DNA from 3 places in the Bradyrhizobium sp. RT6a genome. Region 3 is predicted to be linked to each of the others. Evidence: predicted binding sites of a transcription regulator. Region 3 holds the regulator's gene; each other region holds the start of a gene.
What was found. Region 3 encodes LexA, which represses DNA repair genes until DNA is damaged. Its sites were predicted from a motif close to TGTTCNNNNTGTGTTCNG; they were not measured.
Positions count from the first base shown of each region.

Region 1 (9,952 bases), on a different contig from region 3:
GCGACGGGCGCGAAGATCCCAGAAGTGGAGACGATGGCCATATTTGTTCGCCAGCAGATCTTCCGCGACGATCCCGTTCTCGAACTGCGGCGGCAACGCCCATTCACTCGTCACCATGTAGTCGCGCGGCAGGTTCCACCAGAAATCATAGTGCAGCGTCTGCGGACCGCGGTCGATCTCCCATCGTCCAAGGACCTCGAACGTCTCGCAATCCATGATGAAGACGCCTGGAGGCCCGTTGGTGCCGTCCTTGCCGCCGCCGCCGAGCGTGCTCACATAGACGCCGTCCGGCCCGCAATGGATGGTGTGCGGCCGCGAATAGCCGGTCTTTTTGAAGACTTCCTCGGGCTCGATGATCTTGTGGATTTTGGCTTTGGTCGGATCGGGCTTGGTATCGATGATGTAAATCCGCGACGAGCGCAGCCCGGGGATGATGAGATAGCGCCGCTCGATGAAGGCATGCCCAGTGAGCGGCGACAAGGCGGAGGAGCAGGCATTCCAGCCGAAGTGATGAAACTCATCGCCCTTGTTGGGCATCGTCACGGTGTGGACGATCTGGCTGTAGGTCGGCGATCCCGGCTTGACGTCGATGACCGCGAGAGCATCCGGTTTTGAAAAATCCGGACTGAGCAGCAACGTGTAGGCAAAGTTCTCGGCAGCTGCTTCCATCGCAAGCTTGGGCGATGCGTGAAAGGTGGGATCCGGCCTCATCGTCATGGCACTGCCTCCCTGTTTCGTTGGTTCGCACCAACCTGCTTCGGAATAGCGGCATAATGAAGAGTTGTTGCGCGATGTCTCGATATGCTCCGCGGGCCTGGTTGGCGAGCGTACAATATGTCATCGCCGGGCTGCGCGAAACCGCCCGAACCGCGTTAATTCGACGCTTTCAGCCGGATGGAAGCTGGCGGGATCAGGCCAGGGCGCGCACCTCACACCGTGCATCACACTCAGTGTCGTCCCGGCCTAGTGCGCAATCGCGCACGGGAGGCGGGACACATAACCTTCGGGCGCGCTTGTCCAGGACGCCGGCAGAGGCTACTTCCCCCACCTCAACGCCAGCGCATCGCGCTCCTTGGCCAGCTCCAGCAGCCCTGCCCGCGTCGCCGGATGCAGCGGTTGCAACGGATGCCGCACCGTGTCCGACTTGATCACGCCGCCGGCCTGCATCATCGCCTTGCAGGCGATCAGGCCGCACTGGCGGTTTTCGTAGTTGATCAGCGGCAGCCAGCGTTCGTAGGCGGCTTTCGCCTCTTGGCGTTTGCCGGCGAAATAGGGATCGACGATCTGGCGGATGCCGTCGGGGTAGCCGCCGCCGGTCATCGCGCCGGTGGCGCCGGCATCGAGATCGGCGAGCAGCGTGATCGCTTCCTCGCCGTCCCAGGGACCCTCAATATCGCTGCCGCCGGCCTCGATCAGGCTGCGCAGCTTTGACGCGGCGCCCGGCACCTCGATCTTGAAATAGCGGATGTTGGAGAAGTCGCGCGCCAGCCGCGCGAGCAACTCGACCGACAGCGGCGTACCGGCGACAGGCGCATCCTGGATCATGATCGGAATATTGATCGCGCCCGACAGCACCTTGAAGAATTCGACGACGCCTTTCTCGGGCACGCGGAAGGTTGCGCCGTGATAGGGCGGCATGACCATCACCATGGCGGCACCGGCCGCCTCGGCCTGCTGGCTGCGCGCGGCGCAGACGGCCGAGCTGAAATGCGTGGTGGTGACGATCACGGGAACGCGGCCCGCGACATGCTCCAGCACCGCATGCATCACGGTCTCGCGCTCGGCATCCGTGAGCACGAACTGCTCGGAAAAATTGGCGAGAATGCACAGACCGTTCGAGCCTGCGTCGATCATGAAATCGATGCAGCGGCGCTGTCCGTCGAGGTCGAGCTCGCCGCGCGCGTCGAAGATGGTGGGTGCGACCGGGAACACGCCGCGATAGGGGCGCTGGGCCTTGTGTTGGGGCGTGACCGGCATCGAACTCTCCATCCCTGATATCTCTTACATGTGCCGCAACGCTCGCGCAGCATCACAGATGTAGCCGCCGCGTGCATCGGCGGCAATGCCGATCGCGCGACGGTGGGACGGAAGATTGTCGAAGTTATGCGGTCCTCACCGCGCCCAAAAAGCCCTCGACCGCTACGCGGAGACGATCGGCGTCGGCGGACATTTTCGTCACGGATACCGACAGGACCGAACCGGCATTGCCCGTCTCCTGGTTGAGCCTGGCGACGCTGCCGATGGTGTCGGTGACCTCGCGGGTTCCCTGCGCGGCCTGCTGGAAGTTGCGGGAGATCTCGGTGGTGGCCGCGCGCTGCTGCTCGACGGCGGCGGCGATCGCCGTCATCTTCTCGTCGATGCCGCTGATCGCGCCGCCGATCGCGCGGATGGCAGTGACCGCCTGGCCGGTCGCGCCCTGGATCTCCGCGACCTGGCGGGAGATCTCTTCGGTCGCCGTCGCCGTCTGCGAGGCGAGGCTCTTGACCTCGCCGGCGACCACGGCGAAGCCGCGACCGGCCTCGCCCGCGCGCGCGGCTTCGATGGTGGCGTTCAGCGCCAGGAGATTGGTCTGCCCTGCGATGGCGTTGATCATCTTCACGACCTCGCCGATGCGGCCAGCGGTCTGATCGAGGATCTCGACCGTCGCATTGGTCTGCGCTGCCTGCGACACGGCTTCGCGGGCCTCGCGGGCACTGGCCTGCACCTGCGCCGAGATCTCGCCGACCGAAGCGGAGAGTTCCTCAGTCGCGGCCGCGATGGTCTCGAGATTGTTGGTGGCCTGTTCGGCGGAGGACGAGACCGCCGCGGTCTGGCTGCTCGATTCCGAAACCAGCGAGCGCACGTCGGTCGCGGTGGCATCCAGCTCCTTCGTCGACGCGGCAACGCTGTGAATGACGGCTTGCACGGTGTCGTCGAAACTGCGGCAAGCCGCATCGACGGTGCCGGAGCGGGCGAGCTGCAGCGCCTGCTGCGCTTCGCGTTCCCGGCCCAGGCGTTCCGCGGTCGCGGCACTCTCGCGCAGGCTTTCGAGCGCGGCCGCCATGGTGCCGAACTCGTCGGGATACCTGGATTGCGGGACGGGCGTCGCGTAGTCGCGGGCGCTGATCTTGGCGATCGCATCCAGGATGGCGCGCACGGGGCGCATGAGGCGATTGCGGACCACGTAGACGCCGGTCAGGGTCACGGCCAGCGCGAGCAGGAACGCGAGCGACTGCACGACGAGATTGGTGAGCGCCTTGGCCTGAACCGTTTCCGCCCGGACGATCGACTGGTCGAGCGCCTTGTTCGCGACCGCGACGATGGACGCGAAGGGTGACTGACACAGCGTATTCCATTCCGCGGCGGGCATCGCGGGCTTGCCGCTGCCGTCGAAATTCTTCGTGAGGTCCCCGATCTGCTTGAGGGCACCGTCGGTCTTGGCCTTCGCGTCCGTCGCGGCCGTCACCAGCTCCGCCGCCACGCCGGGCGCAGCCAGCAACTCGGCCATGCCCGCCCAGCCGGAGGTGATCGTGCCATCCCATTGCGCGACTGATCGCTTTTGAGCGTCGTCGAGCGGCTTGCTGCTGTTGACGTTGGAGCGAAGGGACGAACAATGGATTCCATAACGATCGCGCACCTGCCAGGCGAAGCGCCGGACCTGGATCATGCGGGCGATGAAGGGGTCGTCCATCCAGGCACGGTTCGACACCGCGGTGGAGGCGAGGTTGGCCGTTTCGATCACCTTGGTGACGGCATCGTACCAGGAATTGGTCCGCTCGATCTTGCGTTCGGCGCGCGGGCGCTTGGCTTCATCGTAGAACAGCTGGAATTGCGGGGAGGCGGCGCTCCAGCCTTGCTTCAATGTGCCAGAGAGTTCGTCGCGGCGGGCGAAGTCGACGGTGGCAAGCGCGGCGCCGATCGCGTCATAGCCGCCCTGCTCGGCCTTCTCCGCCGCCTCGAGTTTGGCACGCGGATCATCCTCGCCGAGGATCGCGCTCTGGGCATCGCCGCGATTGTTGCGCAGCGCCAGCACGCCATGGAAGATCGCCTTGTCGGCGGCGGCAAGCCGCGCGGTCTCGAGGCTGTCGCTGTAGCGGCCGAACGCTCCGACCATCTGGATCGCCGTAGACGCCAGCGCACCCGCGGCCAGCAGGGCCATCAAGGTCAGCAGGAGCGAACTTACCGATTTCTTAAACATTGCCATGGTGTCGGGGCCTACGCTTTCTAGCGTCACCTTGCCCGCGACATGCCAATGTTCCGTTAAGGTTTTAATCGAACTGGCGTGAGTTTCCGACCCGACAAGCCTTCCTGCAGCCCCGGATCTCACGCAACCTTGGTGAAATCCGGCGGACGGCGTTCCGCAAACGCCGTGAAGGCCTCGCGCGCCTCGGCGGTGCGCAGGCGCAGTCCGAACTGCTCGCCTTCGGCATTCATCTGCGCGACCAGCGCCTCGCCATTGCGCATCAGCTTCTTGGTGGCGGTGAGCGCGCCGGCCGGCTGACGGGCAAGACGCTGCGCCAGCGCGAGCGCTTCGGTATCGAGTTTGTCGAGCGGCACCACGCGGTTGGCGAGCCCCCATTCCAGCGCGGACTTGGCCGGCACGGTCTCGCCGAGCGCGAACATCTCGTAGGCCCGTGCGTAACCGATGCGCGCGGGCATCAGCAGGCTGGAGGCGGCTTCCGGCACCAGCGCTAGGCTGACGAAGGGCGTCGACAATTGCGCGTTGTCGGCAAGCACGACGAGATCGCAATGCAGCAGCATCGTGGTGCCGACGCCGACGGCGCGGCCCTGCACCGCCGCAACCAAGGGACGGGTGCAGCGCGCCAGCGACTGGATGAAGCGCACGACGTTGCGGCTTCCTTCCGACTTGCCCGCTGCGACCGCGGCGAATTCGCCGACGTCGTTGCCGGCAGTGAACATGTCGCCTTCGCCACGGATCAGGATCACGCGGGCCGACGTATCGGACTCGGCGGATTCGATGGCATCGGCGAGCTTGCCGTACATCGCATCCGTCAGCGCGTTCTTCTTGTCGGGGCGCGCCAACGTGAGCGTGAGAATTCCGCCGTCGTTCTGGATCCGGACGTGCTCGGTCATGGGTCTCTCCTCTATTCCTCTGGATCTCGCGAAAGTTCTCTTAGCTCTCTTGGAAATTTGTCCTGAATGCTGGTCAGCCAGCGCGCGACGATATCGATCTCCGCACTGGTGAATCCGTCCGTCAACGCGGCGTTGACCTGTGCCGCGTTGGCTTTTGCCTGTGCGAGCGCTGCACGGCCCTTCGGCGTCAGCCAGACGCGCCAGGCGCGCCCGTCCTCCCGATCGGCCCGCCGCTCGATCAGCTTTGCAGCTGCCGTGCGGTCGACGAGGCCGGAGATGCCGGCCGGCCCCAGATCGAGCGCCGTGCCCGCCTCGCCCATGAGCACGCCGTCTTGCTTGCCGAGAATGAACAGAAGTCCTGCCTGCGCCGGCGTGACCTCGCTCGAAGGCTGCGCCGCCATCCAGCGCTGCAAGCGCCGCTGCGCAACGCTGAGCAGGTAGATCAGCCGATGATGCCCCGCGCCGGCCTCCTTATTTCGCATGCGAAATAGATAATCGAAGCGGCTCGGAATGTCAAAGCACGGCAGGCGGATCGATGTGCCGCGGCAGTCGTCGAGCAACAGGCCGCACCGGCGCACCAGGACCTCACCCACCAATCGCAATTAGGTGCCGCCGCAACGCTTGACGGTCGCTTCTTTTTGTGTTCCCTATTCGTTCTATTCAATCATAGATTGTTCCGGAGACCTTCGTGATGAACAGTATGCGTGGCCCGAACCAGCCGACCCAGCTCGTAATTCATAATGACGATGATACGCCGGACCAATTCGTGATGGATCTGCTTCGGCAGGTTTTTGGCAAATCAGACCGTGAAGCGACCGCGCTGATCACCCAGATCGAGCAGAAGGAAAGGGCGGTTTGCGGACCTTACCCCCAATCCGTCGCCGAAGCCCTTTTCAAATCTGCGCAACAATCCATCGGCCTGGCCGGCCATCAACTGCAGGTCACGCTTGAGGCGGTCACGCTCCTTGCGAACTCTGCGGCAAGCCGGGGGGACAGATGGACGTGCGTATCGGCAGCCGCACGGTCTGGCTGTGCAGCGACTGCATGCGTGCGGCGGATGAGCCCTCGAACGAACAAGAGGAAGATTTCGACTTTGCTTGCGACGTTCTCGATTGGCACCTTGCCAGCACCGCGCGCAGCAAGCTCGTGACCACGATCCGCCAATTTCCCGGCCACATGCGGGTCGATCTCCAGGCCGCGGTCGACCGGCTCTTCGGCAACGCCATCCGGCTGGTGGGATTGAACGAGGAGCAGCGCTACGAAACGCTGTCGATTCCACGACTGCTCAAGGAGGGCCGCTATGCGATCGCGATTGCCCCACTGCAATATTCCGACGTCGACGTAGGCGAGAAGAGCCCGGTCAAGTGTCTGGATAACGGATTGTGGCTGTGTGAGCAGGATCATCTCCGCTATGCGGTTTTGCTCTGCGCACACCGCGAATACAGTCGCGAGCCCGGAATTCGGATCGAGATTCTCGTGCCCGCAGGTTCCGCAGGCGCGGCTCTGGTCCAGCAATGCTTCAGTGAATTGGAAGAAGCCGTACAGGCTGCGCGGACCTATCGCGGCAAGATCCTGTCGCTCGATGCCGACTCCGACTATCGCGGTCGCTCGCGCGGCATCACGGTGCATCGCTTGCCGCAGGTCGCGCGCGACGAGGTGATCCTGCCGGAGCAGACCCTGCGGCTGCTCGATCGCAACGTTCTGACCTTCGTCAACACCCGAGACCAACTGCGCCGGCTGGGTCAATCGACACGCAAAGGCATCTTGCTGTACGGGCCGCCGGGCACCGGCAAGACCCACACGATCCGTTATCTCGCAACGCATTTGCCCGGGCATACGACGCTGATCATCACGGCCGAACAAATCGGTCTACTCGGCGCCTATATGAGCCTGGCACGGCTGCTCCAGCCGTCGATGGTGGTGATCGAGGATGTCGATCTCATCGCCCGTGACCGCGATGACATGGGGCCGTGTGAGGAATCCATGCTGAACAAGCTGCTCAACGAGATGGACGGCCTGAAAGAAGACGCCGACATCCTGTTCGTCCTGACCACCAACCGGCCGGAGGACCTCGAGGGAGCTCTCGCGGGTCGCCCCGGCCGCATCGATCAAGCTATCGAAGTGCCGCTGCCCGACGAGACTGGCCGCGGCAAGCTGGTCCGGCTCTACGGCAAAGGACTGCCAATCGAGGACGCGGTCATCGCCGAAGCGGCCCGTCGCAGCGAAGGCACGAGTTGCGCCTTCATCGAGGAGCTGATGCGGCGGCTGGCGCAAGGAAGCATCGCGCGGGACGGCGGCAACACCGTGATCTCCGCCGATATCGACGAGGCGCTTGACGACATGCTGTTCTCCGGCGGCCGGCTCAATGCGCAGCTGCTCGGCGGCGCCCAGGCGATGGCGGCGGGGTGACGCACCGAAGTGGCGCGCCTGCTAGGGCGCGCAGGTGAAGCTCGCCGCCTCTGTCACCGGGCCGCTCTTGTAGTGCGGCCACGCCGGCCAGCGGCACAGCGGCAGCGCGCGAAGCGTCGCAAAGGACGGCGCTTCGACCTTCTGCTCGGTGACTTCCAAATCGCCGGGCGCCTTGCCCTTTTCGACCCAATCGACCAGCACGCTCAGCATGTCGACATTGGCCGGCGCGCCGGAGCCGACGTGGTCGACCCCGGGCGCGGTGTAGAGCCGCGCGAACTCCGCCGTCTCGGCCTTGCCGAGCTTGCGTTCGACGTTCTCGAAATAGCGGATGCCGGCATAGGGACTCTGCGCGTAGTCCGCCATGTGTTCGAGCATGATCAACCGGCCGCCGCGGGCGCGGAAGCGGCTGAGATCGGGGTCGGTAGAATCCATCAGGCTGGAGACCTCGAGCAACCGCGCCTTGTGCTGTTCGGGCTTATACGTCGTCACGTCGAGCTTGGGATCGCGCGCGAACACATATTGAATTCCGCCGGCGCCGTAGATCCAGGCGATGCCGTTGTTGGGCGCAGGCGGTTGCGCGGGAGGCGCCGTGCCGAGCCACCACGCGACCCAGCCGCCGGTCGGGCCAACCGCCGGCGTGTCTTCACCCGACACGCCCCAGCCCGGATAATCATCGAGACCGTTGGCGAGCGGGAACGGGAATTTGTAGGTCGCATGCAACGTGTCGATCGCCTTGATCTGTGCGTCGGTGAGGCACTGATCGCCCGACTTGCCGCTGGCGCAACGCAGCGTCTCCGCCTTGAACGCCGCCTTGCAGGACACGGGATCTTGCACCAGCGCGTCATCGGAGCCATCGGCCTTGTCGCAAGCGGCCCGCACGGCATCGCCCACGAGCTTCACCTGCGCCGGATTGATCCAGCCCTCACCCATGGTCGCGAGACCCGAGCGGGTGCCGGCATGCTGCAGGCCGACCCAGTTGATGACGGGCACGCGGGCAAAGATGCCGTCGAAATCATCAGGGTAGCGCTGCGCCATCGTCAGGCCTTCGCGGCCGCCTTCAGACGACCCCATGAAGTACATCTTCTCAGGTCTCTTGCCGTAAGCGCGCTGCATCAGCGCGACCGCGGCATCGCGCACCTTCTTGTAGGCGCGATGGGCGAAATTCTCGAAGGCTTCGTCGTTGAGCGCGAACAGCTGCGGCGGCTCGCCCGGCTTGGACTCATGACCGGAATCCGTGCCGTAGGTGACGAAGCCGCGCGCGAGCGGCGACGGCTTGTCGAAGGGATAGGCCGGCGGCAGCGCCAGGCCCGTGATCAGCACGCCATTGAATCCGCCGCCGCCATATTGCAGCGAGCGGCCGTTCCATTCGACGGGCAAATTGACCTGAAACTTGATCGGGGGCGCCTTGGGATCGGCGGGATCGATATGGCCGAGCAGCTTGCAGAAGCCGGGGTTGGCGGGCGTGACGCGCCCCGACGGCGTCGGGCCGCGTTCGGCCACGGCCAGTTGCGACGGCGCCAGCAACGTCGCCGAATCCACCTTTACGGCGTCAATGCTGCCGACGAGAACCTTGCAGACGGTGTCCGCATCCTGGGCCAGCGTCGCCGCCGAGGCGGAGCTCGCGCCCAGCGCGGCCGCTGCACCCACTAGCAATGCGCACAGCTTCACATGGATTTGCGCCATCGTTTCCCCCTGATTTTCTGTTCGTTCTGCCAGGAGGCCGCATTCAAGGCGACCTGCGACCGCCCGTCAATGACGCTAGTGCTCGAACACCAGCCGCGCGCCGACGGTGCCCTCGAGACTGCGGATCTGCTGCAGCAGCGCGCCTGAATCCTGGCCGCCGAGGTCGGCGTCGAGCACGACGTAACCGAGGTCGCCGGAGGTCTCCAGATATTGCGCGGCGATATTGATGTCGCGCTGGAGGAAGACCTCGTTCAGTCGGCGCAGCATGCCGGGCACGTTGCGATGGACGTGGCTGAAGCGCGCGCCGGAGGGACGCAGATGCAACTGCACCTCCGGAAAATTCACCGCCCCCGTGGTCGAGCCGGTGATGAAAAAGTCGACCAGCTTGCGCGCCACCTCGCCGCCGATGCGCTCCTGCGCCTCCTCGGTCGAGCCGCCGATATGCGGGGTGAGAATGACGTTGCCGAGGCCCTGGACCGGGCTCTTGAAGCGGTCCGAATTCGAGGAAGGCTCGACCGGAAACACGTCGATGGCGGCACCCGCGAGATGGCCGTCGCGCAGAGCTCCCGCCAGTGCATCGAGATCGACGACGGTGCCGCGGCTGTTGTTGATCAGGAGGGAGCCGGGCTTCATCGCCCGCAGCTCTTTCTCGCCGATCATCCCGGATGTCTCCGGCGTCTCCGGCACGTGCAGGCTGACGACGTCGCTCTGCGCCAGCAGCTCTTCCAGCTTCTCGACCGGCTCGGTGTTGCCGTGGCGGAGCTTGTCGGTGCGGTCGAAATAGATC
Region 1 covers NZ_JBEPQC010000006.1:21,837-31,788, reverse strand. The annotation lists gene ABIC03_RS27580 (selenium-binding protein SBP56-related protein) at 1-717, opposite strand, end outside; gene ABIC03_RS27575 (dihydrodipicolinate synthase family protein) at 1,036-1,977, opposite strand; gene ABIC03_RS27570 (methyl-accepting chemotaxis protein) at 2,102-4,183, opposite strand; gene ABIC03_RS27565 (enoyl-CoA hydratase) at 4,303-5,073, opposite strand; gene ABIC03_RS27560 (MarR family winged helix-turn-helix transcriptional regulator) at 5,085-5,555, opposite strand; gene ABIC03_RS27555 (ATP-dependent Clp protease adaptor ClpS) at 5,765-6,223, shown strand; gene ABIC03_RS27550 (AAA family ATPase) at 6,220-7,482, shown strand; gene ABIC03_RS27545 (tannase/feruloyl esterase family alpha/beta hydrolase) at 7,504-9,165, opposite strand; gene serA (phosphoglycerate dehydrogenase) at 9,241-9,952, opposite strand, start outside.
Region 1: ABIC03_RS27555 (ATP-dependent Clp protease adaptor ClpS) is a predicted target of LexA. The motif match lies at 5,715-5,732, and genes of this name have one in related genera.

Region 2 (9,952 bases), on a different contig from region 3:
AGCGCGTTGGCGAGCAGCTCGCTCTCCTCGATCTCGTGCGAGAGCAGGATATTCCTCGGCGGCGGCTTGTCGTCGTAGAACTGGGCGAGGAAGGAGCCGAGCACCTCTTCCGGCGTATAGGTCTTCTCCGCGCGCGGGAAATAGGCGCGGTTGCCCCAGTTCTGCCCGGTGCGGAAGAAGAACACCTCGACGCAGGAGAAGCCGCCCTCCTGGTGGATGGCGAACACGTCGGCTTCTTCCACCGTGCGCGGATTGATCCCCTGCTGCGACTGGATCGCGGACAACGCAGCGAGGCGGTCGCGGTAGAGCGCGGCGCTCTCGAATTCGAGCTCGCCGGAGGCCTTCTCCATCTCGCTAGCAAGCTCCTGTTTCACCGCATGACTCTTGCCGGACAGGAAGTCGCTCGCCTCGCGCACCAGGGTCGTGTAGCCGGGGAAATCGATCTCGCGGGTGCAGGGACCGGCGCAACGGCGGATCTGGTAGAGCAGACAGGGCCGCGAACGGCTCTCGAAGAAGGAATCCGTGCAGGAGCGGATCAGAAACGCGCGCTGAAGTGCGGTGATGGTGCGGTTGACGGCGCCCGCGGAGGCGAACGGGCCGAAATAGCGACCGGGCCGCATCTGCGCGCCGCGATGCTTCAGGATCTGCGGCGCCCAATGATCGCCCGTAATCAGGATGTAGGGAAACGACTTGTCGTCGCGCAGCTGCACGTTGAAGCGCGGCCGAAGCTGCTTGATGAGGTTGGCCTCCAGCAGCAGCGCCTCGGTCTCGGTGTGGGTCGAGATGATTTCCACCGTAACCGTGGCGGCGATCATGCGCAGGATGCGCGCCGGCTGCGGCGCACTCTGGCGCGCATAGTTCGACAGGCGCTTTTTGACGTTCTTGGCCTTGCCGACATAGAGCACGTCGGCACTGGCGTTGAGCATGCGATAGACGCCGGGCGAGGTGGGGGCGAGGCGGACCGCGCGTTCGATCGCCTCGTGGCCGGTCGCCAGTGGCTCTTCGCCGACCGTGCCGCTCTCTTCCAGGATGTCCGGCAGCCGTGCGTCGTCCTCGTCGTCGCCGCTTGCGGTGGCGGGATCGAGGTCCGGCGGCGCCGCTTCCGTTTCCTGGGGCGGGACATCGGGCGCGTTGCCGCGCACGGGTTTGCGTACGCGTGCGTCGTCCGGATTGTCGGTGGAATCGTGAACCATGGTGCGAATTTAGGCGCTGCGGGTGCCGATTTGAAGTTCCGGCCGTGCGGCACGCACAGGATGGCGGCGCAGTTCCCGGTAACGCTTACTTAAGCCTGTTAACAGCGCGGTAACCCGACTTAACAGGCCTTTAACTTAAAACTCTCGATAAATCTTACGCGAAAAAGTCGTGGTTCCGTCACCATGCGGTTTTGCCTCGCGCGGCGGCGCGGGCATCGCACCGGTTGGGACAGTTGCGTTGGAGTGTGTGATGAAGGGGCTCGTTGTGGGCGCAGCCGCGTTGGCTGCAGTCGGCTGGACGGCTTCGGCAGAGGCCGCCGATCTCAATTACGGGCAGCGTGCGCCCTACACGGTCAATCAGCCGCTCAACGCCTATAGCTGGGCCGGTCCGTATCTCGGTGCCAATCTCGGCTACGAATGGGGCTCGGTGAACAACAATCCCGCAAAACCGTCGGGCTTCGTCGGCGGCGTTCAGGCCGGCTACAATTTCCAGAACGGTCCTTGGGTGTTCGGCGTCGAGGGCGACATCCAGGCCGCCGGTGCCGACGACACTTTCGCGCCGTGGAAGTTCTCCAATCCGTGGTTCGGCACCCTGCGCGGCCGCGCCGGCTACGCCTTCAGCAACGTGCTGTTCTACGGCACGGCGGGCCTCGCATTCGGCGAGCTGCGTGCACAGACGTTCGGCTGGACGGAGTCGCACACCAGCGCCGGTTGGACCATTGGTGCTGGTGCGGAAGTCGGCTTCGCGCCGAACTGGAGCGCCAAGCTCGAATATCTCTACATCGATCTGTCGACGAGTCAGTTCGCGATTACAGGCGTGTCAAACGGCTATAGCGCCAGCGTTGTGCGCGCAGGCGTGAACTATCACTTCTGATACCCAAAGAAGAAAATACCGGACTACAGCCTCCCGGCCGCTCGCGGCCGGGATTTTTTTTCGCCGGTGTTTTCGCGTCGGACTCGCTAGGACAAGATGACCAAATCGACCGCCTTCGGCCCCTTGCCCTTCTTGTCCGGCTCGACTTCGAAAGTAATACGCTGTCCTTCGGCAAGGTCCTTCAGTCCGGCCCGCTCCACAGCAGTAATATGCACGAAGACGTCGCGGCCCCCGTCGTCCGGTTTGATGAATCCGTAGCCGCGCTCACCGTTGAAAAACTTGACCGTTCCCGTCATGGCCATCGGGAAACTCCCCCTCATTGCTCCTCCGTCGTGACGCAGACGCACGTCACGACATGACCGGGCCTTACGAAGCCCGGGAGCTGGCCATCCTTGGGCAGACCATTCGGTCCGACTGGATCTTTCTTAGGCCTTCACTCCGCCGCAACCATTCGCGGAAGCGGAACGTAAAGCCAGTCACTGAAACAGCATAATACGGTTCTCTGCAGATTGACCACCGCTCCTGCATATTTTTCCCAAGATGCCGGAGTGTTACGGCCTCGGCACCTCTAATCGGAATCTGGCAGCGCCACCCTGGCCGAGCGGCATTTCCAGCTCCGGCAGGATCGTCTTGAGCTCGCCGTGCAATGTGTAAGGGGGATTGACGATCAAGAGCCCGGTGGAGCTGAGGGCTGCGCCGTCGGCTTGCGGCGCTACGCTGAATTCAAGCCGCAGGCATTTTCCCGGCGGCTTTGCGGCGGCTGCGAGCCGCGCCACTGATTGCACCAGCGTGTCGGTGGCGCGTCGGCTCTTGGCGGGATACCAGATTACATAGATACCGGTCGGCCATTTCGCGAAGGCCGCCGAGAAGGCCTCGCCGAGCTTGTCGAACTCGTCCTTGGCCTCGAACGGCGGGTCGATCAGGACGATCCCGCGCCGTTCCTGTGGCGGCACGAAAGCCGGCAGCGCCATCCAGCCGTCGAGGTCGACCACGCGGGCCTGCTCGTCGTGGCGGAGCACGCCGATCAGCGCTTTCCGCGCCTTCGGCTCGAGTTCGCAGGCGACGAGGCGGTCCTGCGGCCGCATCAGGGCGCGCGCGATCAGCGGCGAGCCCGGATAGGCCTTGAGCTCGCCCTTCGGATTGAAGGCGCGGACGATGTCGAGATAGGGCTTGGTCAGCGCCATGGCGTCGTTCGACAGCCGCGCCTGCATCAGCCGCGCGATGCCCGTCAGCCATTCGCCGCCGCGGCGCGCCTCGTCGCTTTCGAGATCGTAGAGGCCGGCGCCGGCATGGGTGTCGATGACGCGGAACGCTCCCGGCTTGTCCTGGAGGTAGGTGATGATCCGCGCCAGCACGATGTGCTTGATGACGTCAGCGAAGCTTCCGGCGTGAAAGGCGTGGCGGTAATTCATGCAAGAGCACTACGCCACGTGACGGCTTGAGCAAAGAGGCACGATGCCTGGGCTACCCGCCCCTGATCGGCGGCATTGCCACCTGGTCGCGGCGGCAGGCGCGGCGGTCGATCTCCTCGCAGGCGCGGAATTGAAGGTCCTTGCTGAGGCAGATGCGGACTTCCGATAGCCGCGTCCGGTTGCAGGTGATCGAGACGGCGGCATTGCTGAGGCCCGGGTTGGCCTTGATGAAGGCCTCTTCCACCTCCGCCGGCGCCACGGTCTTGGCCTGCGACAAATCGAGATATTCGGCCGGAATCTTGATCGCGGCGCGCGCCTTCCGGATCGTCTCGAAATAACTGCGGTCGGCCAGCCCCGAGCAGGTGCCGTGCTTGTCCCACTCGTTGAAGATCAGCCCCGGCGCCGGCATCAGATCGAGCATGGAGGAGACGATGCTGCGGTTCAGCCGCGGCGACGGCCGCTGGCAATATTCCGGAAAACCGTTCTCATATTGCGGCCACAGACCGTGGACCACGAAAGCGTAGGGCCGTCCGCTGCACTGGATCTGCGAACGGCCGCCGCGCTCCGCCGCCTCTTCGCAGAAGGAGGGCGACCACGACAGCGACAGCACATAAAAATCGAATTCGCCGGGCGTGTTCTGCCGCTTGTCCTGGGCCTTGGCGCCACCGGCCAATGCAGCCAACCCGGCTGCAAGCGTCAGTGAGATCATCAGGCGGGAAAAGGAATGCAATCTGGAATGAAACATGGCGACGCCCCTCAACTAGACTGTGCAGATCAGCCTAGCAGGCGACAGGAACATTTCAAGAACAAAATTCGGGCGACCGTCGTTCGGCCGCCGGACCGGTCCGGATCAGAACTTTTTCAGTTATTGCTTGGCGGCGCGGCAGGCCGGGTTGTAGGCCCAGTTGCGGTCGAGCCCGACCACGCACCATTCGACGCCCTGACCGTAGCCGGCGAAGCCGCCATCCTCGACGATCGAGAAATGCACCTTGCGCATCTTGCCGTCCGTGAGCATGGCCTCGCCGGTGCAATAGCGGCGCGGGATGTTGTCGGATGCCCAGGGCCGGAACGCGGTCTCGTGAACCGCGGCGAAGCCGGTGATCTTCAACGAGGAATTCCAGAACGAGCTTTCTTTCTCCCAGAACTGGCTGGCGATCGTCGGCAGCGCCCTGTCGCATTCGGAGACGTTGCCGTCATAGCGCGGCCCGCTCAGCCAGAAATTCAGCTCCAGCGGATTGGCGGCCCTGGCCTCGCCGAGCGACAGCGCCCCGAACAGGAGGCCGAGCACGGCGGCGAAGCGGAGCGATTTCAGGAAGGTCGAGGCGCGCATGGATGATCCAGACAGCATGATCTGCGAGGGTCGGACGGTGCCGCGAAGGCCGGGAGAGGTCAAGTGCAGCGCGGCAACACTTGCCGACGAGTTGACCGCAATGCTGCACTAGAGGGGCCTTCCGTTCTTTCCACCGCCGCGCTAGCACCGTAAACTGCCGCCAACCAATCGGAGTGACGGGAATGCGAATCATTGCGGCCGCGGGCCTTCTTGCCCTGGGTATGATGGCGAGCCAGTCGGCGCGCGCCGATCTGCTTCCGGTGCCTCCGTTCAAGGGCAACGACACCGGCGGCATCATCGCCTATTCGATGGCAACCCAGACCGATGCGCGGCAGGTCGCGGTCGATCACTGCGCGCGCTACGGCAAGGTCGCCAAATTCCTGGCGGTGCAGGCCTATGAGGGCGGCTACATCTCGTTCTCCTGCCGCTGGGTGCCCTATGGCGCCGCCGACCAGCCGATCCGCACGCTCTACTGAGGCGCTTTCGCAACGCCGCTATCTCGCAGCCGGGAGCTTCCCACATGACGCGCAAGCTCGCTTTGCTCGGCTCCGCACTTTGCCTCGTCCTGTCGGCAGGCAGCGCTCGCGCTGAAGACCTGCCGGTGCGCAAGGCGGGCCTGTGGGAATTGAAAATGGTCAGGACCAGCACGCCGGTGCCCGAGATGACCATGCAGCACTGCACCGACGAGACCGTCGACAAGGAGATGAACAACAACGTCTCCCCGATGGCCAAGCAGATCTGCGCCAAGCAGGACATCAAGAAAACCGCGACTGGCTATGTCAGCGATTCCGAGTGCAACGTCGCCGGCATCAGCACGACCTCGCATGCTGAGATATCAGGCGATTTCAATTCGGCCTATACGGTGAAGACGTCGTCGCACGCGCAAGGCGGCGCCGCCGGCGCGGCAGGCCGCGACACGACCATGCAGCTTGAAGCGAAATGGCTGGGGGCCTGCAAGCCGGACCAGAAGCCCGGCGATATCGTGATGCCCGGCGGCTTCAAGATGAACGTGCGCGACATGGACAAGCTGAAGGCGCTGTTGCCGAAGTAGGTGCCGCGCGGCCGGTGCGCTCCCTCGCCCCGTTCTTACGGGAGAGGGATGGGGTGAGGGGCCTCTCTCCACACGTGCGATTGTTGAGGGACCTCTACCCCCTCACCCGAATTCGATCAGCGATCGAATTCGACCTCTCCCCGCAAGCGGGGCGAGGTGAAGAGGCGCCTACACCGGTATCCGCACGCTCGCCCTTAATCCCCCCATCGGGCTGTCGCCAAGCGTGATGTCGCCGCCGTGCGAACGGGCGATGTCGCGGGCGATCGCGAGGCCAAGACCCGTGCCGCCTTCGTCCTGATTGCGGGCGTTGTCGAGCCGCAGGAACGGCTTGAACACTTCTTCGCGCAAGTGCGCGGGAATGCCCGGTCCGTCGTCGTCGACCGTGACGGTCAAATAACGGTGATCGCGCTGGCCGGTAATGGCGATGCTCTTGCCGTAGCGGGCGGCGTTGGTGACGAGGTTGGCGAGGCAGCGCTTGAACGAGGCCGGCTTCACCGTGACCACGGGCAGTCCGTTGAACGCGACGGTCGCCGTGTGGCCGTGGCGCTCGGCGTCGCTGCGCAGCTCCTCGAGCGCCTGGGCCATGTCGGTCGGCTGCGACTGCTCGCCGGAATCGCCGCGGGCAAACGCGAGGTAGTCCTCGAGCATCATCGACATCTCGTCGACGTCCTTGCGCATGCCCTCCATTTCGGGACTGTCGCCGATCAGCGCCAGCTCGAGCTTGAACCGCGTCAGGATCGTGCGCAGATCGTGGCTGACGCCGGCGAGCATCGCGGTGCGCTGCTCCATCGTCCGCTCGATGCGCGACTTCATTTCGAGGAAGGCGACCGACGCGCGCCGTACCTCGCGTGCGCCGCGCGGCCTGAAGTTCGGTGCCTCGCGGCCTTTGCCAAAACTTTCGGCGGCATCGGCAAGTCGCAGGATCGGCTTGATCTGGTTGCGCAGGAATAGCACCGCGACGATCAGCAGGATCGAGGACGTGCCGACCATCCAGAACAGGAAAATCTCCGAGTTCGAGGCATAGGCGGCGCTGCGTTGCGCGAACACGCGCATCACGGCGTCGTCGAGCTGGATCCGGATCTCGACAAGGTTGGAGCGGCCGACCGTGTCGATCCAGAAGGAGCGCCCGATCTGGCGGCCGAGCTGCACCGACAGCGTCTGGTCGAGCAGCGAGAAGAACGGCTTTGGTCCCGGCGGCGGCATGTCGCCGGCCGGGAGGAAATCGACGACGAGGCCGAGGCGCTGCTGTGCGATGCGGCGGATCTGGTCGCGATCCCGGTCTTGCGGATAGCCCTTGTAGACGTCGATCAGCGCGGCGATGTCCTGTACCACCGCGGCCGACAGGCGCCGTGTCACCGTGTTCCAGTGCCGCTCCATGAACACGAAGGCGACGACCGATTGCAGGATCACCATCGGCACGATCATGATCAGCAGCGCACGCGCATAAAGGCCGGTCGGCATCCAGCCTTTGAACGCGTTGCCCATCCAGCCATTGGCGGCGGAGACGCGGCCGGCGGCGCTCTTCAAAAGCGTCAGGCCGGTATCGATCGTGCTCATCGGTGGCGCTTCACTTTTTATGGCGAGGCTACCAGCCGGTAGCCGATGCCGCGCACGGCCTGGAGGAACAGCGGATTGGCGGGATCGGTCTCGATCTTGCGCCGCAGGCGGTTGATCTGCACGTCGACGGCGCGCTCGTTAACGCTGCCATTGCCGGTCAGCGCGCTGCGCGGCACGGTCTCGCCCGGTGTCTCCGATAGAATCCGCAGCATCTCGCGCTCGCGGTCGGTCAGGTGAATGACGTCTTCGCCCTGGCGCAGTTCGCCACGGTCGAGGTGATAGATGTACGGGCCAAACGCGATCTTCTCTACTGCAGCGGCCTGCGGCGGCGGCGCGGCGCGCTTGAGGATGTTGTTGATGCGCAGCGCAAGCTCGCGCGGCTCGAACGGCTTTGCGACGTAGTCGTCGGCACCGATCTGCAGGCCCTCGATGCGCGCTTCGGCTTCGTGCCGCGCCGTCAGCATCACGATCGGCACCGAGGACGAGGTCCGGATGAAACGGGCGAGATCGAAGCCGGTCTCGCCGGGCATCATGACATCGAGGATCAAGAGGTCGAAGTGCAGGCCCATCAGCTTCGCGCGAGCGTCGCTGGCGCTGGCCGCGGTCGAGACGCGATAGCCTTCGCCGGCAAGGAAGCGCGAGAGCAGGTCGCGGATGCGGCGGTCGTCGTCGACCAGCAGGAGATGCGGAGCATCGTCGGCGGGGCGTGCCGGCGGGCGTGCGAGCGTGGCAGCGAGCGGCACGGTCACTCCTTGTCCTGATTGACGGTGGCAAAGATCGTCTCGAGCACCTTATCCGGATCGTCGCGGTCGATCATCGCGCGCAGGAAGCGCTTGACGGTCTCGGCATCCTGCGGCGCCATCTCGGCGAGTGCCTTGGTGATGCGCGTGGTCTGGAGACCGGCGAGCTTCTGCACCAGCGCCTCGCCCTTCGGCGTCGCAAACAGCAGGCGTTGGCGGCGATCATTGTCGCCGGTCTTCTGCACGATATAGCCCTCGTCCAGGAGCTGCTTGAGCACCCGGCCGAGCGATTGCTTGGTGATGCGCAGGACGTCGAGGAGGTCGGCGACCTTGAGGCCGGGATAGCGATAGACGAAGTGCATGACGCGGTGATGGGCCCGGCCGAAGCCGAATGCCTCCAGCTCCTGGTCGGGATCGCCGACGAAATCGCGATAGGCGAAGAACAGCAGTTCGATGATATCCCAGCGCAAATTGCCTCCGTCGTCTGCGGCCGGCCGCGGCCCGGCAGCGTCTTGAGAAGGAGTCGCGAAATTTATGTCAGGCATCTTGACGTATCTTGGTTTGAATGTTACAAAACGATCGGCCCGTACGAAATTTTAGATCGTCTCGCATCGGGTGGGCATTCGAAGCAAGGCGGCCGCACAGGGGCCAGACAGGCGGCGACGGCCGGAGCAGATCTACGGTGCGATTGTCGAACGGCATTTCGGCAAAACATACTGGACTTCCGTCTTCCGCAAAAGCATGTCCTCGGTGACATGCTGGCCACGGAAACCGGCCGTAACAAGGCTGGCGGCGGTCCGGCCAGAAACCAATCGAGCCAGCCGGGCCCAAATCAGGGCAGGCGGGTGCCAGAACGGCGCCGCCACCGGCAGCGGGAGGCAAGGACATGAGCATGAAATTCGACATCCAGCCCGCATCCAATCCGATCCCCGAGAAGGATCGGGTCGCCAAGCTGGTGGACCCCGGTTTCGGGCGGGTCTTCACCGACCATATGGCGGTGGTCCGCTACAACCAGGCCAAGGGCGGCTGGTACGAGGCGCGTGTCGAGGCCCGCGCCAATTTCCAGCTCGATCCGGCCGGCGCCGTCCTGCACTACGCTCAGGAAATTTTTGAAGGCCTCAAGGCCTACAAGCGCGACGACGGCGGCGTGAACCTGTTCCGCCCCGATGCCAATGCGCGGCGCTTCAAGGACTCGGCCGACCGCATGGCGATGGCGCAGCTTCCCGAAGACGTCTTCATCGAGGCGGTCGAGCAAGTCGTGCGCATCGACCGCGCCTGGATGCCGGGCGGCGAGGGCAGCCTTTACCTGCGCCCGTTCATGATCGCGAGCGAGACCTTCCTCGGCGTCAAGCCGTCGTCCGAATACATCTTCGCGGTGATCGCCTCGCCGGTCGGCTCCTACTTCAAGGGCGGCCCCGCGCCGGTGTCGATCTGGGTCTCGGAGAATTACACGCGCGCTGCGGTCGGCGGCACCGGCGCCGTCAAATGCGGCGGCAACTATGCCGCAAGCCTGCGCGCCCAGGCTGAAGCCATCCAGCACGGCTGCGATCAGGTCGTCTTCCTCGATGCGATCGAGCGCCGCTATGTCGAGGAGCTCGGCGGCATGAACGTGTTCTTCGTGTTCGACGACGGCTCGCTCTCGACGCCGCCGCTCGGCACCATCCTGCCCGGCATCACCCGCGATTCCATCATCGCGCTGGCCAAGGACGCCGGCAAGACCGTGCGCGAGGAGCCGTACTCGCTCGACCAATGGCGCAAGGATGCGGCAAGCGGCAAGCTGAAGGAGGCGTTTGCC
Region 2 covers NZ_JBEPQC010000004.1:425,093-435,044, forward strand. The annotation lists gene uvrC (excinuclease ABC subunit UvrC) at 1-1,193, opposite strand, end outside; gene ABIC03_RS23800 (outer membrane protein) at 1,444-2,067, shown strand; gene ABIC03_RS23805 (cold-shock protein) at 2,154-2,369, opposite strand; gene ABIC03_RS23810 (23S rRNA (adenine(2030)-N(6))-methyltransferase RlmJ) at 2,619-3,479, opposite strand; gene ABIC03_RS23815 (ribonuclease T2 family protein) at 3,532-4,224, opposite strand; gene ABIC03_RS23820 (hypothetical protein) at 4,345-4,809, opposite strand; gene ABIC03_RS23825 (hypothetical protein) at 4,992-5,285, shown strand; gene ABIC03_RS23830 (DUF3617 domain-containing protein) at 5,330-5,860, shown strand; gene ABIC03_RS23835 (ATP-binding protein) at 6,029-7,417, opposite strand; gene ABIC03_RS23840 (response regulator) at 7,435-8,166, opposite strand; gene ABIC03_RS23845 (MarR family winged helix-turn-helix transcriptional regulator) at 8,163-8,702, opposite strand; gene ABIC03_RS23850 (branched-chain amino acid aminotransferase) at 9,044-9,952, shown strand, end outside.
Region 2: ABIC03_RS23815 (ribonuclease T2 family protein) is a predicted target of LexA. The motif match lies at 4,271-4,288, and genes of this name have one in related genera.

Region 3 (9,952 bases):
GTGCTCGCCAATCTCGGCGCGATGCCGGTGGTCTCGGCGCTGGTGATGCCGGCAGGACTGTTGGGGCTGCTTGCGGCGCCGTTCGGGCTGGACAGCGTGTTCTGGTGGCTGATGGGAATCGGCATCGACTGGATGGTCGCGGTCTCGCGCTGGGTTGCGGCATTGCCGGGCGCGGTCGGCCGCATCCCGGCGTTCGGGATCGCGCCGCTGATCGCGGCGAGCCTGGGAATCATCGCGCTGGGCTTGTTGCGCACGCCGCTACGCTGGTCCGGCGCCCTGGTGCTGCTGGCAGCGATCCTCTGGGGACTCTCGGCGCGGCAGCCCGACATCCTGATTGCCGGGGATGGCGCGAGCGTCGCCGTGCGGGGCAGGGACGGATATTTACACCTGATCAGGACGAACAAGGACAGCTTTCTGCTCAAGGAATGGCTCGCTGCCGACGCCGATCCGCGCGATGCCGGCCGAGCCTCGCTTGCCGATGGCGTGTCCTGTGACGAATCCGGCTGCGTGACGCCACTGGCCGACGGGAGGCTGGTCGCGCTGGCACTGCGCGTCGACGCGCTCGCGGACGATTGCAGTCGGGCCGCGCTGGTGGTGACGACACGTCCCGCGCCGCCCGATTGCGCGGCGATGGTGGTCGATCGGCAGCGGCTCGCCAGCCAGAGCGCGCTGGCGCTGACGCAGCGTGGTGACGGTTTTGTGGTTCAGGCGGTGAGGGCGAGAGGCACGAGCCGCCCCTGGTTACCGGCCGGCGCCGGCGAGGGTGATTTCGACGGCAGCCTTGCGCCGAAGACGACCGCGCCCCGCACCAAGGACGCAACGCCAGCGGAGACCGACTTGCAGGCCGACGATTGATCGGATCGGTTACAAGTACCAGGCCAGCACGGCGTCGAGCCTGGAATTGCCGATGACCGGCAGGGCCACCATCCGGCTCAGTCCGGCTGTGCAGGCTTCGAAACCGGCGACCGAGCCGTCATGCGCGAGCTCATCGTTGAGCGCGGGCATGCCGGTCGCCCAGGCCCCGCCGATGCTGCCTTCGCCTCTGGCAATGGATTTTTCCGCATAGAGCGCGGCAAGGTCGGTCTGCGCGCTGCAATCGCCGGCGCGGAACACCAGTGCCGAGTGGGTCTCGTTCGGGATCCAGATCTCGAAGCGTCGCGCAATCGGCGTGGCCTGCGCGGAGAGGAATGTCAGGACCCAGGTCTGGTCCGTGCCGGTCCGATAGGGCACGCCGACGCCGCAATTGATCCCGACCTTGGCTGCGTCCTCCCAGCGCAGAAAACTCCTGGCGTCGTGCAGGTCCTTGATGATCAGCGGCAGCCCCGCCTTCCAGGTGCGGCCAGGCAGGCCAAAGCCGCGAGGAAATTTAGTGTGGCGGGAGTTGAATTCGAACATGTCGGCGGTGCCATAATAGCCATCCACGAGCCCCATCTCGTGGGAGGCATCTGGGTCGTTGTGCCAAAGCTCGATCGCCCCGACATGCGCTTCGTCGTCGCCGCAGAATAGCACCATGACGGCTTGCAGGAATTCACCCGCAAACACCGGCACCGCGACGCCGCAGGTGAGGCCGGCCGCAAGCGCTTGATCGGTCCGTTTGAAATAGGAGTTGGCGAATTTGGTGAGGATCACGGGGTGGCCCGCGGCCCAGGCCTTGCCCGGAAGTCCCTCGTCATATCCGAAGTGGAGCTCTTCGCTGACGGCCTTGAACGCGGACAGCCCTTCGTCGTAGAGGCCGCCGCCAAACTCCAGCCGCATGCGCGTCCGATCGGGCACCCAGAGTTCAACGACGCGAAGGAAGGTTTTCATCGAGCGTGTCCGCCGTCTCAAGCCCTGACAGCATCGGTCATTTGGCTGCGAAGCGGACGTTCAAACTTCAGGCAGGGCGGCTCAAACTTCGTGCGGCGGAGAGGTGTAAGGGCTTGGTCCATCCGATTGGATTTCGCGGACGCAAGCCACACCATCTCGCCGGCCGCGGCCGGCGATGGCAATTCAATCCTGACCCCCGACCTCCTAGCCGGAGGCGGCTGTGTCAGCCGATCGGCAGGTGCGTGACGGTCGGCGGCCGGTCGGCGATGATCTGCGCCTTGTGCTCGCGCTCGGCCACCGACTGAGTTACCGGCAGTTGCAGCACGGTCGCGCGCTGGCCTTCGACGAGCTGCGTCACCAGCACATATTTGCCGTCCGGGAATTCGATCGCATCATGATGGCGGTCGGGAATGTGCGGATCGATCTTGCCGAACTTGCCCACGCGGGAATTGATGGTGCGCGTCCAGATCCAGCGATTGTCGTAACGGACGTCGTCGGCGAAGGCGAGCTCCGTCCCCGGCAGCAGGCAGACGGCAACAGACGGATCGGCTGCGGAGGCGAAGCCGCGCGTCGAGGTGCCGCGGAAGCTTGTCGTGACGATCGTCTCGCCGACTTCGGCGGGGCGCGACGCGACGGCATGCAGGCTGTAGTCACACATCGGGTGCTCCTCATGCTGGGATAGCTACCCGCGTCTCTTATCGAGGCGCAGGCCTCTATCAGAGTGGAAGCACGAACGCTCTGCTTGGTTATGGGCAAATCTGCGGCTGGCTTCTGCAAGCTGCGATCACATTATCTTTCCCGAATTCAATAGGAACAAAGCCCGTTGCGATGCATTCGGGAGGCGCATGCGCGAACATTGCCGGCTTGTCTGCAATGGTAGAACTTGATCGCTGGCCGGTGTTTCCTCGAACACTCGAGACGCGGTGCCGTTTCCGTGGGCATCGCGAGGAGCCAGCGCCGGAGGAGGGGCCGGATAGTCTGTGCAGAACCAGAACGACTATCCAGCCGGAGCGGACGATGATCCGCTCCAATCTCTGACCGGCGATGCCGGTGGAAGCGCGCGAGGCGCCAAGCACTTCCGGTATGAAGCACTTCCGGTATCAGTACTTCCGGTAAAGCCCGATCAGCTTGCCCTGAATCTTCACCCGGTTGGGCGGCAGGATGCGGACCTCATAGGCCGCGTTGGCGGGCTCGAGCGCGATCGATGCACCGCGACGGCGGAAGCGCTTCAGCGTCGCTTCCTCGTCGTCGATCAGCGCCACCACGATGTCGCCGGTATCGGCGCTCTCGTTGCGCTGGATCAGTGCCATGTCGCCGTCAAGAATGCCGGCCTCGACCATGGAATCGCCGCGCACTTCGAGCGCGTAATGCTCGCCCGAGCCGAGCATGTCAGGCGGTACGCTGATGGTATGGCTGCGGGTCTGCAACGCCTCGATCGGCGTGCCGGCCGCGATGCGGCCCATCACCGGCACCGCAACGGGACGCTCGCCCTCGTCAGCCGGCAGGCTGGAGCTCGCACGCACCTTGCCGAGATTGCCCTCGATGACGCTCGGCGTGAAGCCGCGCCGGCTGCCTGCGGCTGCCTGGAGCTCCGGCAGCTTAATGACTTCAATCGCACGGGCGCGGTTGGGCAGGCGTCGGATGAAGCCACGCTCCTCGAGCGCCGTGATCAGGCGATGGATGCCCGACTTCGAGCGCAGGTCGAGCGCATCCTTCATCTCGTCGAAGGAAGGCGGCACGCCACTTTCCTTCAGACGTTCACTGATGAACCGCAGAAGCTCGTATTGTTTGCGCGTTAACATCTCGACCAAAGTCCCCCGGTTGATGTCGTCCGATTCCGAGACGCTGAATTCGGCTATATGCCGCTACATGCTCGAAACAAATCATGAACGGACACTATATGTTCGATACATGTTCCGCAACTGCTTAATTTACCGTGAACAGAGCAAAGTTCGCGGAACGCGCGTTGCCGAGGCGCTCAGACGGGGAGCCGCAATACTTCGCAAGCCGTGCCGGCTTCGGCCTTCGGCGCAAACGGAGCGCGCACGAGAAGTACCTGTGCTGCAGCGAGATTCGCAAGCAGCGAAGAATCCTGATGGTTGACGGGAAGAACGACGCGTGTGCCGTCGTCACGCTCCTCCAGATGCGCGCGCAGATAGTCCTCGCGCTGGTCGTTGGCGCCGACGTCGCGGCCGAGCACGGCGCTTTCACGGCGATGGTGAATCACAGAACGGCCAGACAGGGCGCGAATCAGAGGCACCAGGAACAGGAAAGCGCACACGTAGGACGACACGGGATTGCCCGGCAGGCCGATCACACCCATTGTGCCGAGCCGACCGTGCATCATCGGCTTGCCTGGCCGCATCGCGATTTTCCAGAACGCCATCGCGATGCCTTCGTCCCTCAGTGCCTGCTGGACCAGATCGTGGTCGCCGACCGATGCGCCGCCGGTCGTGATCAGGATGTCGGCGCCGCTCTCGCGGGCGCGGCGAATGCCGGCGGTGGTGGCCTCCAGCGTGTCGGCGGCAATACCGAGGTCGATGGTCTCGGCGCCCTCCCTGCGGGCGAGCGCGTGCAGGGCGTAGCCGTTGGAATAGACGATCTGGCCGTGACCGGGCGTGGTGCCCGGCATCACCAGCTCGTCGCCGGTGGCGAGAATCGCGACCTTCGGACGCCTGAAAACGGCAAGGTGCGGATGGTTCATCCCGGCGGCGAGCGCGAGGTCGCGCTCGGTGAGACGGCTTCCCTTGCGCAGGAGCACGTCGCCCTCGCGGAAATCGACGCCGGCGGGACGGATGTGCCGTCCGGCGATCGCGGCTTCCTTGATCGTGATACGCTTGCCGGCGGCGACCGTGTCCTCCTGGATCACGACGGCGTCCGCGCCACCGGGAACGACGCCGCCGGTGAAGATCCGCACGGCCTCGCCGGCGCCGACCGTCCCCGCGAACGGTCGGCCTGCCGCGACTTCGCCGATGACGGTGAGCTCCGAATCGATCGTCGCGGCATCGGCCGCGCGCACCGCGTAGCCGTCCATCGCGGACATCGCCTGCGGCGGCTGCGTACGTCGCGCCGCGACGTCACGCGCGAGCACGCGATGGTAGGCCTCGTCGAGGGAAATCATGTCTTCCGGCAGCGGCTCTGCACCCGCCAGCACTGCGGCAAGCGCGTCAGAAACCGGCATCAAGGCCACGGCGAAAACTCCTGCTCGGCACGTTCGGGCGAATGTTCCGCAAGTCTTCTAGCCGAGCGCGGGCGCGGAGGCAAAAACGGCTGAACGGGCGCAGTCATTCCCGCCGCTTCATGTTGTTCCGGAAGCCGGGATCAAGCGCGTCGCGCCATGATCCGAAGGAGGTTACAGATCGGCAGGATAGTGGTCATGGTAAGACGAGAACGACGTGCGCCCCCCGGCCTGTATCGATCAGCTCCCTGCCTGCCCGGGAGTTACGTCGGGCGCCTTGGGTCCTTGATCCTTGTCGGGTAGCGGATCGGCTTGGGATTTCAGGTCGGCGGCCTTGCTCACAAGCTTGGCGGAAAGGTCCGAATCTGAAGTTGTCCTGGCGAATTCAAGAAGAAGAGAGGCTTGCTTGGTGAGGTAGGTTTTGCCCAGCACGATGATGCATCCGTCCGTAGAAGTCCCAACGGACTCTAAGAGTCCGGAAGGCGGTATTCCGTTCCCGGAACTCTGTACAAAAATGCACAAAGTGATCGGGTTCCTCAATTCCTTCAAAATTGGTCCCGTCGGGCCGTGCCGCCGTGGGTTTCGCGACAAGGGCTCCTCGTCAAATGCCCAATGCCTTCAATGCGTTCCCGACGTCACGCGGCGAAGTCACATGCACGGCCGTCAAGCCGCGCGCCCGCGCTCCCTCGATGTTTTCGGCAAGATCGTCGAAGAACACGATGCGCCCGGCGGGTACGCCGATCGCTGCAACGACGTGGTCGAAGGCCTCCGCATCCGGTTTGCGCAAGCCGATGCTGGACGACAAATAGAGCTCGCGGAAATGGCCGAGGAGGTCGGCATATTCCCTTGAGAAATGGTCCACGTGCGGCCGGTTGGTATTGGAGAAAGCGTAGAGCGGCATCTGCTTCGCTGCCCGCGGCAGCAGCTCGGCGATGTCAGGCATTTCGCCGGCGAAAATCGCGTTCCAGCCTTCCAGGAACTGCGCGTCCGAAATGCCGATTCCGAGCGAGGCTCGCAATGAGGCGAAATAGTCCTCATCGCTGATCTTCCCCATCTCGTGCAACCGATAGGCTTCGCTGTCCCGCACATAGCGCGCGACGAGGGATTCGGGCTTGCAGCCGGCATGTCCCGACCAGCAGGCGATGGCCTTGGAGAAATCGATATCGAGCACCACGCGGCCGAGATCGAACAGAAGCGCATCCGCGCTGCCGGGAGAGAGCGATGTCACCTGCACCCTTTCATTCAGTATCGATATGGCTCGTGGTCGAACAGCGGAAACGCGCTGAACACGCTGGGCGCGTTGGTTGCGGTCGCCTGATGAAGGCAGGATTTGTTGACCTCGGCGAACGAGGTTGCACCCAAGAGGCCGAGGCAGCGCAGCACTTCGTCCTCGAGCAGCTCCAGCATGCGCGCCACGCCGGCTTCGCCGGCCGCCGCCAGCGCCCAGCATTGCAGCCGGCCGATGCCGACGAGGTCGGCGCCCGCCGCGATCGCCTTGACGATGTCGGTGCCGCGACAGACACCGCCATCGACCATGATCTTGGCGCGGCCGTTCACGGCGTCGACAATCTCGGGCAGAACATGCATGGCGCCGCGACCGTGATCGAGCTGACGGCCGCCATGGTTGGAGACGTAAATCCATTCGACGCCGTGATCGATCGCGATCAGCGCGTCCTCCGGCGTCGCGATGCCTTTGAGGATCAGCGGGATCTTGAACTTGTCCTTGATCATCTTCACCGTCCGCCACTCCAGACCCTTCTGGTAATCGCCGCCGGTGGCGCGCAGGCGGCTCTCGCGAACGTAGCGCTTGGCGATGTCACGTTCGCGACGGCTGTAATGAGCGGTGTCGACGGTCAGGCAGAAGGCGGCATAGGCATTCTTCTCGGCCCGGCTGACGACGTCGGCGACGAACGCGTCGTCGCCGCGCACATAGAGCTGGTAGAGGCGCAGGGCGTCGGGCGCAGCTTCGGCGGTCTTTTCGAGGCCGGGCTCGGACACCGAACTGAGCATGTGCGCTGCACCGAAAGTGCCGCAGGCGCGCGCTACGCTCGCCGCACCATCCGGGTCGAAGATCTCGAGCGCGCCGACGGGGGCGAGCACCACCGGCAGGCGCATCTTGCGGCCGAACTGCTCGACCGAACCCGTGACCTTGCGGACGTCGCGCAGCACGCGCGGGCGGAAGGCGATCTCGTCCAGCGCCATGCGGTTGCGACGCATCGTGGTCTCGGTCTCGGCCGCGCCGACGATATAATCCCAGGCATTCTGGTTGAGGTTGGAACGCGCTTTCCGGATGAATTCATGCAGATTCTGGAACGGCTCGGTGCTGGCGCCGAGCTCGACGTTCCTTTCCGCTTGGATGCGGGGTGCTTCGTTCATTGTTATCCTCCCGAAAATTTGAAGCCTTACCTCATCGCCTAACCCGTCCGCGTCGCCAAAACCATCCTAAAATGGCATGGTCGCAAGGCGTGAGCCGGCCGGCCGTCCCGCTGCGCTCAGACCGGGTCCTCAACGTTGCCAAAAGTTTAGGTCCACACGAAGGGATTTTGACGGTGTACCCGCCGGCGTGGCATCCCGGCCTTGAAGAAACCGGAATGGTATTGTGAGAAGCAGGCTGGATCGCCATTTGCATGGCGGCTCCCCAGCCCCACCGAACCGCGAAGCAAAAAGGCCAGCCTATCCATGCGGAAAACCCTGCTGTTTCCACTGGGCGCGCTCACTGGAGCGTGTCTGACCCTTTTGGTAGCCAGTCCGCATGGCGGCGTATGGGCGGCACGGGCGGCAGCGAGGGCGGATGACGCCTATTCCAAACTCAATTTGTTCGGCGAAGTGTTCGAGCGGGTGAAGGCGAGCTATGTCGAGAAGCCCGACAATGCCAAGCTGATCGAAGGCGCGATCACCGGCATGGTGACCTCGCTCGATCCGCACTCGCGCTACATGAACGACAAGGCCTGGACCGAGATGCAGGAGACCACCTCCGGCGAGTTCGGCGGGCTCGGCATCGAGGTCACGATGGAGGAAGGGCTGGTCAAGGTCGTCTCGCCGATCGACGACACGCCGGCGTCCAAGGCCGGCATTATGTCGGGCGACCTCATCAGCAAGATCGATGGCGACGCCGTGCAGGGCATGACGCTCGAGCAGGCCGTCAACAAGATGAAGGGGCCGGTCGAGACCCAGACCAAGCTCACGATCGTGCGCAAGGGGGCCGACGCCCCGCTCGACGTCGCGATCAAGCGCGAGATCATCCATGTGCGCCCCGTGCGCTTCCACGTCGAGAATGGCGATATCGGCTATATCCGCGTCACCTCGTTCAACGAGCAGACCACCGATGGCCTGAAGAAGGCGATCGCATCGATCTCCAAGGACGTTCCGCCGGAGAAGCTGGTGGGCTACGTGATGGACCTGCGCAACAATCCGGGCGGATTGCTCGACCAGGCCGTGTCGGTGTCGAGCGCGTTCCTGCAGCGTGGCGAGGTCGTCTCGACCCGCGGCCGCAATCCGGAAGAGACCCAGCGCTTCACCGCGCATGGTGGCGACCTCACCAAGGGCAAGCCGCTGGTGGTTCTGGTCAATGGCGGCTCGGCCTCGGCCTCGGAGATCGTGGCCGGCGCGCTGCATGACCACAAGCGCGCCACGCTGATCGGTACGCGCTCGTTCGGCAAGGGCTCGGTGCAGACCATCATTCCGCTCGGCACCGGCAACGGCGCGCTGGCGCTGACCACGGCGCGCTACTACACACCCTCGGGCCGCTCGATCCAGGCCCAGGGCATCGCGCCCGACATCGAGATCCTCCAGGACGTGCCGCCCGAGCTGAAGGGCCGGATGGACACCATGGCGGAGTCCCAGATGCGCGGCCATCTCCAGGCGGCCGATGGCACCGAGCAGACCGGATCGCAGTCCTATGTCCCGCCGGAAGCGAAAGACGACAAGGCCCTGCATACGGCCTACGACTTCCTGCATGGCCAAACCGCAAATGCCGTCGCCGCCAAGCCGGCGCTGAAGGCTGCGGTGCCGAACTAGCCTAGGTCCTCGCGACGGTAAGGTATTGATCGCCCGGGAACGGATAGCCGTTCCCGGGCGAACTTGTTTCGGGACGCTGTGTCAGCTCGGGTTCATGGCCGCGAAGGTGGCCTCGTAGCAGCCGTCGCGCTCGGCCCAGCGCCGGGCGCGATCGCGCGCGACCAGCACCTCGCCGCCGGGATGGACCCGCGACTCCAGCAATTGCATGACCTCAGCGATATAGGCGGGAAGCGGCATCGCGCGCGTATCGCTCGCCTGTTGCGAGCCTGTGAGCCCGGTCTGCACATAGGGCGGTGCGAGCTCCAGCACTTCGACGGGGATCTTGCGAAGCTGATGCCGCAGCGACTGGAGCCAGGAGTGCAGGAACGCCTTGCTGGCACAATAGGCCGGGAAGTCGGCGCGCGGCACGAAGGCGAGGTTCGAGCTGGTCGCCATGATCGTCGCGTTCGGTTGCCCTTTCAGGAGCGGCAGGACCGCCGCGGTGACGCGTAGCACGCCCAGAATGTTGGTCGCGACGATGGCTTCCGCGTCCGCGGCATCCCAGCCGTCTGCCGTTATGTCCTCCGGCCGCGAGATGCCGGCGTTGGCAATCAGCACGTTGAGCTCGGGAAAGCTTGCGCGGATCTCGGCCGAGAGGCGCGGCAGGCTTGAGGGATCGGCGAGGTCAAGCGTCAGGCCGATCAGGCCCGGGCGTTCAGCGGTGATCTGATCGAGCAAGGACTGCCGTCGCCCGGTAACGATGACGCGATTGCCGCGGTCGTGGAAAGCCTCGGCCAGTGCGCGGCCGATGCCGCTGGTGGCGCCGGTGATGAGGATCGTGTTGCCGGTCATCTTCATGGTTGCTGCCTTTCGGTGGAGGTGAAGGCCACGGCAATCCAGGAAAACCCCGGCGGCGAGCTATCCGGCGCGACAGCAACATCCAGGCGCGGATAAGCCGTGCCGGAAATGACG
Region 3 covers NZ_JBEPQC010000002.1:1,304,541-1,314,492, forward strand. The annotation lists partial or broken gene ABIC03_RS16180 (ComEC/Rec2 family competence protein) at 1-855, shown strand, start outside; gene ABIC03_RS16185 (GAF domain-containing protein) at 865-1,806, opposite strand; gene ABIC03_RS16190 (hypothetical protein) at 2,030-2,464, opposite strand; gene lexA (transcriptional repressor LexA) at 2,907-3,608, opposite strand; gene ABIC03_RS16200 (molybdopterin molybdotransferase MoeA) at 3,785-4,996, opposite strand; gene ABIC03_RS16205 (hypothetical protein) at 5,225-5,416, opposite strand; gene ABIC03_RS16210 (HAD family hydrolase) at 5,586-6,218, opposite strand; gene ABIC03_RS16215 (alpha-hydroxy acid oxidase) at 6,227-7,360, opposite strand; gene ABIC03_RS16220 (S41 family peptidase) at 7,664-9,001, shown strand; gene ABIC03_RS16225 (SDR family oxidoreductase) at 9,083-9,838, opposite strand.